DNA from 2 places in the Exiguobacterium sp. SH1S1 genome. Region 2 is predicted to be linked to the other one. Evidence: predicted binding sites of a transcription regulator. Region 2 holds the regulator's gene; the other holds the start of a gene.
What was found. The regulator LexA, encoded in region 2, represses DNA repair genes until DNA is damaged. The targets are predictions, from matches to a motif close to CGAACATATGTTCG.
Positions count from the first base shown of each region.

Region 1: the regulator LexA is predicted to act here: its motif matches at 3,891-3,904, upstream of uvrB (excinuclease ABC subunit UvrB).

Region 1 covers NZ_SJUZ01000001.1:558,313-563,873, reverse strand. Annotated here, with positions in the region: gene EVJ23_RS02870 (PDZ domain-containing protein) at 1-564, shown strand, start outside; gene glpK (glycerol kinase GlpK) at 602-2,119, opposite strand; gene EVJ23_RS02860 (MIP/aquaporin family protein) at 2,150-2,857, opposite strand; gene EVJ23_RS02855 (sulfite exporter TauE/SafE family protein) at 2,957-3,814, opposite strand; gene uvrB (excinuclease ABC subunit UvrB) at 3,958-5,561, shown strand, end outside.
Region 2 covers NZ_SJUZ01000001.1:105,192-110,752, reverse strand. Annotated here, with positions in the region: gene EVJ23_RS00580 (methionine gamma-lyase family protein) at 1-390, shown strand, start outside; gene EVJ23_RS00575 (MerR family transcriptional regulator) at 484-888, shown strand; gene glnA (type I glutamate--ammonia ligase) at 934-2,274, shown strand; gene EVJ23_RS00565 (metal-binding protein) at 2,378-2,818, opposite strand; gene lexA (transcriptional repressor LexA) at 2,818-3,438, opposite strand; gene EVJ23_RS00555 (hypothetical protein) at 3,639-3,875, shown strand; gene EVJ23_RS00550 (YneB family resolvase-like protein) at 3,949-4,593, shown strand; gene EVJ23_RS00545 (DUF896 domain-containing protein) at 4,654-4,887, shown strand; gene tkt (transketolase) at 5,087-5,561, shown strand, end outside.

The DNA of each region.
Region 1 (5,561 bases), 450 kb from region 2:
GCGTTCGGGCTCGACTTCTCGGTACCGGTCATCTTGCCGATCCCGATCGGGGTCAGCCTGCTGTCGACCGGGGCACTGCCGGGAACGCTGCTCGGCCGGTTGAGCCTGTATCGCGGTTTGCTCGCGGTGGTCGCGCTCGGCTTGTTCGCCGGGTCGTACGTCCTAGACGTTCCGTACGTCGCTTATGTGTTGATCGGTCTGTTCGTCTTGTACGAGCTCGCCTTGCAGCTCATCAAACGGGAGAACCGCGGCACGACACCGGTCTTCTTGAACGGGAACCGCGGGGCGGTCATCATCGATACGCTTCCGGGTTCTCCGGGGGAGACGATGCAGCTCATACCAGGTGAGTCGATCTACAAAGTGAACGGTACGGTCATCACCGGAGGGAGCAGCTTTTATGAGGCGCTTCAACTCCATAAGCCGTACATCAAGCTCGAAGTGCTCAACTTGAACGGGGATATCCGCTTCGTGCAACGGGCGATGTATGAGGCCGACCCGCACGAGCTCGGCATCTTGTTCGTCGGGGATCCGATGAGCCCGCGCTTGCGCTTACGGAAATTATAAAAAGGAGCATCCGTCGCGGATGCTCCTTTTCGTATGCTTATACTTCAAGTTTTGATGGTTTGAAGCCCATCGTCGCTTCGACGGCGTGTTGCCAGCCTTTGTAGAGCGCTTCACGATGCGTTTCGTCCATGTTCGGTTCGAACTGATGATCGAGTTTCCATTGCTGCTTGATCTCGTTCTGGTCTTTCCAGAACCCGACGGCGAGTCCGGCGAGATAGGCGGCGCCGAGCGCCGTCGTCTCACTCACTTCCGGACGTTCGACCGGTACGTTCAAGATGTCCGCTTGGAACTGCATGAGGAAGTCGTTGTTGACTGCACCACCGTCGACGCGGAGCGTCTTCAATGCGATGCCGGAATCTTGCTCCATCGCCGTCAAGACGTCGCGTGTCTGATAGGCGAGTGACTCGAGCGTCGCCCGGACGAAGTGTTCTTTTTCCGTACCGCGGGTGATCCCGAAGATGGCGCCGCGGACGTCCGAGTCCCAATACGGGGCACCGAGTCCGACGAAGGCCGGGACGACGTAGACTCCGTCGGTCGTGTCGACACGGTTCGCATACTGTTCCGTATCTTTCGCCGACTTGAGCATACGCAGTCCGTCACGGAGCCACTGGATGGCTGATCCAGCGACAAAGATCGATCCTTCGAGCGCGTACTCGACTTTGCCGTTGTAGCCCCAGGCGATCGTCGTCAACAGACCGTGGTCCGACTTGACGGCTTCTTCTCCTGTGTTCATAAGCATGAAGCAACCCGTTCCGTATGTGTTCTTCCCTTCGCCTGACTCGAAGCAGGCTTGGCCGAACAAGGCGGCTTGTTGGTCACCGGCCGCGCCGGCAATCGGGACTTCGAATCCGAAGAAGTGGTACGGAATCGTGTGAGCGTATACTTCACTCGATGGCTTGACTTCAGGCAGCATCGACTTTGGTACGGTGAGGATGTCGAGCAACTCATCGTCCCACTTCTGCTCGTAGATGTTGTACATGAGCGTCCGTGACGCGTTCGAGTAGTCGGTGACGTGCGCGAGACCGCCCGAGAGTTTCCAGATGAGCCACGTGTCGATCGTTCCGAACAACAATTCCCCGGCTTCCGCTTTCTCACGGGCGCCTTCGACGTTGTCGAGGATCCATTTCACTTTCGTCCCCGAGAAGTAAGCGTCGATCAATAATCCGGTCTTGTCGCGGAACAAGTCGGCGTGACCGGCCGCATTCAATTCGTCACAGATGCCGGCAGTCTGACGCGATTGCCAGACGACGGCGTTGTAGACAGGTCTGCCGGTCGACTTCTCCCAGACGACCGTCGTCTCCCGTTGGTTCGTGATGCCGATGGCCGCGATCTCTTTCGGGTCGATGTCGGCCGAACCGAACGCCTCGGCCATGACGGCGAGGACCGAACCCCAGATCTCGTTGGCGTTATGCTCGACCCAGCCTGGTTTCGGGAAGTACTGCTTGAACTCGCGCTGAGCGGTCGTGACGATCTTGCCGTCGTGGTCGAAGATGATGACCCGTGAACTGGTCGTACCTTGGTCGATTGCTAAAATATACCGTTTTTCTTTGTCCATATGAATGTGCCTCCTTAGAAGTTAGGGTGATTATGGGACGAGGATACCATAGAGCAACGCGGCGATGACAGCGCCGATGATCGGTCCGACGACTGGAATCCATGAATAGCCCCAGTCGGACGTCCCTTTGCCTTTGATTGGGAGTATCGCATGCGCGATCCGCGGTCCAAGGTCACGGGCCGGGTTGATCGCATAACCGGTCGTTCCACCGAGCGAGAGACCGATCGAGACGATCAAGAAACCGACGATGAGCGGGTTTAATCCATCTGTGAACGTGTTGGCCCCGAACGATAGTAAAGCGAAGACGAGGACGAATGTTCCGATGATCTCCGAGATCAAGTTGAACGGAGTGTTCCGAATACCAGGAGCGGTCGAGAACGTCGCGAGCTTCGCACCCGGGTCGTCGGTCGCGTCATAGTGCGGTTTGTAGTGTACGTAGACGAGTACGGCCCCGATGAACGCCCCGATGAACTGGGCAAGGATGTACAGTGGCACATCTTCCCATGGGAATGCCCCGCTCGTGGCGAGGCCGATTGTGACGGCCGGGTTGATGTGCGCGCCTCCGTAAATACCTGCGGCGTACACCCCGACCATAACGGCGAGACCCCAACCGAACGTGATGACGATCCAGCCGCCGTTCTCGGCTTTCGAGTGGCGGAGGACGACGCCGGCGACGACACCGTTACCGAGCAAGATGAGTAGCATTGTACCGATAATTTCGCTGACAAATGCTGACATGTGATACTCCCTTCCTTCCATATTGGATTTGGCTTACCACTTTTCTATATCCCCCGTTTGAAAGCGCTTTAAAACCAAGATATTGAAAAAAACCACTTTTTAATGAGGAAAGTGGTTCGGACTGGTAAAATGTTTGGAAAAATCAAGGGTGATCCCGACGAGAAAGATGAAGAGAACCCCTAAGCTCACGAAAGACAACGGTGTCCACCATGTCGCCCCGAGGTCGAGCACAATCGAGGCGATGACAGTCAAGTAGAGCCAAGCGAGTCGTCTTGAAATCTCATGGTCCCGATAACGATTCGTGAGCGCTGCGCCGAATGGGGCACCGATGAAAGCACCTGTCACCAAGGCGAGCGGCGCGACATAATCAAGCGACAACGAAGGCAAGTAACCGATGAGTCCGCCGAGCGAGATGAACAGGACGGCGGCAAGGCTCGTCCCGACGGCACGGTGCGTCGAAAAACCGAGCCAACTCACGAGCAACGGGACGATGATGAAACCGCCGCCGATGCCGAGGAGCGCCGACAAGAGCCCGGCGATCGCACCGATGAAGAAACTTGCGGCGAATCCAGATTTTTTGCGTTTCGGTGGCTTTGATGTTTTCTTTAGAAGCGTAACGGCAAAATAAGAGAGGATAAGCAAATAGAAAACATTCAGCAACCAGTCATACGTCCCGGAGATCGACAGCACGACCCGGCTCGACAGCTGCGCGGTGACGGCACCGGCCAGACCGACCGTGAGACCGTTCGACCATGACACGTTTCCGAGCGACGAGTGCTTCTTCGCTCCGGACAGGCTCGTGCCGACGACGAACAAAAGTGACGTCGCGACCGCCTCGGCCGCCGAGTATCCGTTGAACAAGAGCACCGGGACGATGATGACACCGCCCCCGATACCGAAGAAACCGGACAAGGCGCCGACGACCGCGCCGAGCGGGATAAAGAGAAGTGACCACATGACGACCCACCCATTTCTGTTTAGATTCCTCCTCACTATAGCGAATCGGAGAGCGGTTTGGGAAGCGTCTCAGAAGCGAATATTTGTTCGTGTATGTGCTATAATCAAGTCAATATGCAAGGGATAGAAAGCGAGGAATATATATGGACAAGATCAAGCTTCCGTTCGAATTACATTCGGAATATAGTCCGGCCGGCGACCAGCCGGAGGCGATCCGCCAGCTCATCGAAGGCGTCAACCGTGGCGACCGTTATCAGACGCTGCTCGGTGCGACCGGCACCGGGAAGACGTTCACCGTGTCGAACGTCATCCAGGAAGTGAAGAAACCGACGCTCGTCTTAGCCCACAACAAGACGCTCGCCGGCCAGCTCTATTCCGAGTTCAAAGAGTTTTTCCCGAACAACGCCGTCGAATATTTCGTCAGCTATTATGACTACTATCAACCGGAGGCGTACGTGCCGTCGACCGACACGTTCATCGAGAAAGATGCCTCGATCAACGACGAGATCGACAAGCTCCGCCACTCGGCGACGTCGTCCTTGTTCGAGCGGGATGATGTCATCATCGTCGCATCTGTATCGTGTATATACGGTCTCGGTAACCCGGAAGAATACAACAGTCTCGTCTTGAGTCTCCGCGTCGGCAAAGAGATGGGGCGCGACCAGATGCTCCGCAAATTGATCGACATCCAATATGAACGGAACGACATCGATTTCCAACGCGGGCGCTTCCGTGTCCGCGGCGACGTCGTCGAGATCTTCCCGGCGTCACGCGACGAGCAGTGCTTGCGCGTCGAATTCTTCGGTGACGAGATCGACCGTATCCGCGAGATGAACCCGCTCACCGGCGAGATCATCGCCGACCGTGAACACGTCTCGATCTTCCCGGCATCCCACTTCGTCACCCGCGACGAGAAGCTGCAAAAGGCAATCGTCAACATCGAGGCCGAGCTCGAGCAACAGCTCGAGAAATTCCGCGAAGAAGGCAAACTGCTCGAAGCGCAACGTCTCGAGCAGCGGACGAACTACGACCTCGAGATGATGCGCGAGATGGGCTACTGTTCAGGCATCGAGAACTATTCACGCCATCTGAACTTGACGGAAGAAGGGGCGACGCCGTACACGCTCATCGACTACTTCCCGAAAGACTTCTTGCTCATCGCCGACGAGTCACACGTGACGCTGCCGCAAGTCCGCGGGATGTTCAACGGCGACCAGGCGCGCAAACAAATGCTCGTCGACCACGGTTTCCGTCTACCATCGGCCAAGGACAACCGTCCACTCAAGTTCGAGGAGTTCGAGAAGAAGTTGAATCAGGCGATCTTCATCTCGGCGACACCGGGCCCGTACGAGCTCGAGCATACACCAAACATGATCGAGCAGATCATCCGGCCGACGGGTCTACTCGACCCGACAATCGAGATCCACCCGATCAAAGGACAGATCGACTACTTGATGGACCAGATCCGCGACCGCATCAAACAGGACGAACGCGTCCTCGTGACGACGCTCACGAAGAAGATGGCCGAAGACTTGTCGGACTATCTCCGTGAAGCGGGCATCAAGGTCAACTATATGCACTCCGAGATCAAGACGCTCGAACGGATCGAGATCATCCGTGACCTGCGGCTCGGCAAATACGACGTCCTCGTCGGGATCAACTTGCTGCGGGAAGGGCTCGATATCCCGGAAGTGAGTCTCGTCACGATCCTCGACGCCGACAAGGAAGGGTTCCTTCGTTCTGACCG
Region 2 (5,561 bases):
CTGCTCGGCCTGCTCGGTTTTGAAACCGATCCGCATTATACGTCACGGCGGACCGATTTGATTCAATCGGTCACGTTCCGCGACCGCGACAAGATGATCGCGTTCTGTCAGAGCATTCAGATGGCGTCCCCGGTCAACGCCCACGCACTGCCGGTACCGGCCTATATGCCAGGATATGAGGATGACGTCATCATGGCAGCCGGGACGTTCATCCAAGGTTCGTCGATCGAACTATCAGCGGACGGACCGCTCCGGGCACCGTACACGGCATACGTCCAAGGCGGCTTGACCTATGCGCACGTTAAAGTCGCGTTAATGCTCGCCTTGAGCCAATTGCGGACGAAAGGGCTCGTCACATTTGACCGTGAAAATTCAACTCAAACGTTGTAACCGAAATGTCATGTTAACTTTCTTAACATCTATTGACAGGAAAGTTGTCATGTATTATTCTCACATTGTGAGACAGAAAAGGAGGGGTAAGGGATGGCCGATCAATTTCGTCGCTCCAACCCGTTGTTTCCGATTGGGATCGTCCAAGATCTGACGCAACTGACAGGCAGGCAGATTCGATATTACGAAGAACAGGGTCTGGTTTCGCCTAGTCGGACGGAATCGAAACGACGACTTTATTCCTTTAATGATGTCGAACGTTTACTCGCAATCAAAGATTTCATTGACCAAGGCTTCAACTTGGCGGCGATTCGCCATATGCTCGACAACGACGGTGCCAAAGAGACAGAACAATCTGCTTCTACGGCCCCGCCAAGCGAACCGCCAAAGATTTCCGAGAAAGAGTTACATCAATTATTGAAAACGCAGCTTCAAGAAGCTGGTCGTTTCAATAAAACGTCGCTCATCCAAGGAGAGTTGTCACGTTTTTATCGATGACGCCAGTACACAAACCATTACACAATGTGAGAGGGGACTTTTACCATGGCCAGAAAAACGTTCACAAAAGAAGACATCAAACGGATCGCACAAGAAGAGGACGTACGCTTTATTCGTCTTCAATTCACGGATATCCTCGGTACGATTAAAAACGTCGAGGTGCCAATCAGCCAATTGGACAAAGCACTTGATAACAAGATGATGTTCGATGGCTCTTCAATCGAAGGGTTCGTACGCATCGAGGAATCAGACATGTACCTCTATCCAGACCTTAACACGTGGGTTGTCTTCCCATGGACAGACGGCAGCGGTAAAGTCGCTCGCTTAATTTGTGATATTTATAATCCGGACGGCACACCGTTCAGCGGTGACCCGCGCGGCATTTTGAAACGCAACCTCGAGCACATGCAAAAGCTCGGCTTCACAGCGTTCAACGTCGGACCAGAGCCAGAATTCTTCCTCTTCAAGAAAGACTTGAACGGACAGCCGACACTCGAATTGAACGACCAAGGCGGTTACTTCGACTTGGCACCGGTCGATTCAGGCGAGAACTGCCGTAAAGAAATCGTTATCGAGCTCGAAAACATGGGCTTCGAGATCGAAGCGTCACACCACGAAGTCGCACCAGGACAGCATGAAATCGACTTCAAATACGCGGATGCGGTAACGACTGCCGACAACATCCAAACGTTCAAACTCGTCGTCAAGACGATCGCGGCGAAGTATGGCCTTCACGCGACGTTCATGCCGAAACCACTCTATGGTGTCAACGGTTCAGGGATGCATGCGAACATGTCACTCTTTAAAGGCGACACGAACGTGTTCTACGACCCGAACGGTGACATGGAGCTCTCGGATACGGCACGCGCCTTCACAGCTGGTATCCTTGAGCACGCACGTGCGTTCACGGCGATCTGTAACCCAACGGTCAACTCGTACAAGCGTCTCGTGCCTGGATACGAAGCACCATGCTACGTCGCATGGAGCGCTCGTAACCGTTCACCGCTCGTTCGTGTACCGGCTGCCCGCGGCCTCTCGACACGTATCGAAGTACGTTCGGTCGACCCGGCGGCGAACCCGTACCTCGCGCTCTCGGCCCTCTTGGCTTCTGGTCTTGACGGCATCGAGAAAGATTTGAAAGCACCGAAACCGATCGACAGCAACATCTACGTGATGGACAAGCCAGAGCGTGTTGCGAACGGGATCGACGATCTTCCGGCGACACTCTTCGACGCGCTCGAAGTACTCCGCGCCGACAAAATCGTCATGGATTCGCTCGGTGACCATATCGGCGAACACTTCCTCGAGTTGAAAGAGATCGAGTGGGACATGTTCCGCACGCAAGTAACAGAGTGGGAACGCGATCAGTACATGACGCTCTACTAAGTCAAATGAACTTGAAAAAACGCTCGATCCAGTTTCTTGGATCGGGCGTTTTTTTAGTCAAAACAAGCGACCACTCGAAATTGAGTGGTCGCTTGTTTTGCGATTAGAACGCACGTTTGAAAAATGTGGACGCATAGTCGAGTGCCGTATGGAGCGTCGTCGCGAACACGAGACCGAGGAAGAACGGGATGCCGTTCAAGTCGAGCCACGTCTTCACAACCGCTTCATACGGAGTGAACGTAAGGATGAGCGCGAGCGGGAAGCCAAGGTAGATGACACGAATGAGATCGCTCAACACCGGCAAGTGCGACAGCGGAGACCGGTGCGGCATCAGCTTCACGTAAGGGAGCCAAAAGCCACGCAGCGGTCCCCACCGATAGTATGCATCCGATTTTAAATCGAGGTCCGGGGAGAGCCAGAACGTCCCGATAAGCGCACCGAGGAAAAGGGTAGTCGGGATATCGACATCAATAAAAGGCGTGGCAATCGCTAAAGCACCGATTGCCACGAGGTTCGTACGCGTATGTGTCTTGCCGCTAGCCATTAATGGATCGTCCGGTATACACCGATGACCTTCCCTAAAATGGATACGTTATCGAAATACATCGCCTCAAGTTCATCGTTCTCCGGCTGGAGTCGGACTTTCGACGCCTCTTTGTAGATCCGTTTGACGGTCGCCTCACCCTCGTCCGTCATCGCGACGACAATCTCTCCATTGTCTGCCGTGTTCTGTTGTCTCACGAGTACGCGGTCCCCGTCGAGGATTCCGGCGTTGATCATCGAATCGCCAGAGACGGAGAGCATATACACGTTATCCGAACCGACGATATGGGCCGGGAGCGGGAAGTGTTCTTCCACGTTCTCGATCGCCGTGATCGGTGTTCCGGCCGTAACTTTCCCGATGACCGGGACGTACATGACCGTCTCACGCTCCTCGATTGACGGGGCGTCCTCGCTCAACACTTCGAGCGCGCGCGGTTTTGTCTTATCGCGCCGAATCAATCCACGTTTTTCAAGACGGTCCAAGTGACCGTGCACGGTCGAGCTCGATGCGAGACCGACGGCTTCACCAATTTCTCGGACTGACGGCGGATAACCCTTCGTCCGAACTTCAGCTTTTATAAAATCAAGAATCTGTTGCTGTCTTGCTGACATTTTTTTCAATGGATTTCACCTCGTTTATGTCGAATAACCTGCGAACGCATCCTATTCTTTATGGATTTATTTTAACACAAGAACATATGAGCGTACAAACATTCGTTCGTTTTTTCTTGACCGAACAGAAGTTCTTGTTTTATGATGAGAACAGATAAACGAACAGACGTTCCTAAGAACGCATATTCTCATATTTGGAGGCGGTTCAAATGAAAGATACAATCAACGGATTCATATTGGTCGGAATGGTAGTGCTTGGGATGTTCGCCTTTTACTTAGTCGGCGAGTTTCGCCAAGGCGAAGTTGTCGAGCCGACAGTGATGACGGTCGAAAGAAGTATCGAACAAGAAGTTGCGTTCAACGAAGCGGAAACGCTCGAAGCCCAGCTGTTAGCGGAACGTGCGGAAAAAGAAGAACGGAAAACGACGTGGTTCGCCGCTGAATGATCGATTTGGATTGCGAACACCCGCTCATCCTGTGTATCGTAAAAGGATGACTGGAAAGAAAGGGAGTGACGAGATGCGAGTCGTCATTTATTGTCGCGTATCGACGAACAAGTCAACTCAGGAAACCTCGCTCATGAGGCAAGAAGCGGAATTGTTACAGATGGCCAAACGTCTCGATGCGGAAGTGATCGATGTGATCACCGAACAAGAGAGCGGTTTCGAGGTCAATCGGACGGGTCTGCTCGATCTGTTAGAGCATGTGTCGGCGTCAAAGCTCGATGCCGTGCTCGTGAGCGATGACAGTCGCCTTGGCCGAGGGAATGCAAAAATCGCCATCTTGCATACGCTCATGAAGCATAACGTCCGGCTGTTGACGATGCAGTCGTCCGACGAATATGTCGTCTCCGACGCCGAGAAGATGGTGCTTGAGATTGTCAGCGTCGTCGAGGAGTATCAACGGAAGATTCATAACGCCAAGATATCGCGCGGCATGCGCCGGGCGGTCGCGAACGGCTTCAACCCGCAACGCAATATTCAGCACCATGACCAAGGTGGGAGGAGCCGGATCGAAGTGCCGATCGAGGAGATCGTCCAACTTCGGGAGCGGGGGCTCACCTTCGCTGAGATCGCGGCCACGCTCCGCGGATTCGGCTACGAAGTCTCGAAAGCGACTGTGAACCGTCGCTATTTGGAACATGTGGCAGTGCCAGAAACTTGATTCCTGCGCCCTGATTTTGTACAGTAGAACTACAAATTCAGTAGAGAGGGGGCGAACCTCATGTTAGCACCCGAACAATTGGAGCGGATTAACTTCCTCGCCAACAAGGCAAAGACAGACGGCTTGTCACAACAAGAGATGGACGAGCAACAAGCGTTGCGTCAACAATATTTAAAAGCGTTCCGTCAATCGTTCAAATCCCAGATGATGGGCATGAAAGTCGTCGATCCGGAAGGCAACGACGTGACACCAGAAAAACTAAAAGACGAACAGAACCGACACCGTTCTGAATGAACTCGAATGCACATCCTATTTCGTATAGGATGTGCATGTTTGTTATACACGAAGCTCGATAAGGTTCGACCATTCCCTCGAAAACAGACGTATGGAAGTAAACGATTCCAATCAATGTGACATACTATTTAATTAGTTGTGACACACGATTGAGTGTGCTAAAATATGACGGGTAGAAACTTTCTTAACAACAGAGAGGATGAAATTAGTGGAAACAACTACTAAAGAATTATTAGCGATTAACTCGATTCGGACGCTCTCGATTGATGCTGTCCAACAAGCGAACTCAGGTCACCCAGGTATGCCGATGGGTGCGGCCCCGATGGCGTTCACGCTTTGGACAGACAAAATGCGTCACAACCCGAAAAACCCGAACTGGTTCAACCGCGATCGGTTCGTCCTTTCAGCGGGACACGGTTCGATGCTGTTGTACTCGCTGCTTCACTTGTCTGGTTACGACCTTTCACTCGACGACCTCAAGTCGTTCCGTCAAAAAGACTCGAAGACGCCAGGACACCCTGAGTATCGTCACACGGCTGGTGTAGACGCGACGACGGGACCACTCGGTCAAGGGATTGCGATGGCTGTAGGTATGGCAATGGCTGAGAAGCATTTGGAAGCAACATACAACCGCGACGAGTTCAACGTGGTTGACCACTATACGTTCGGAATTT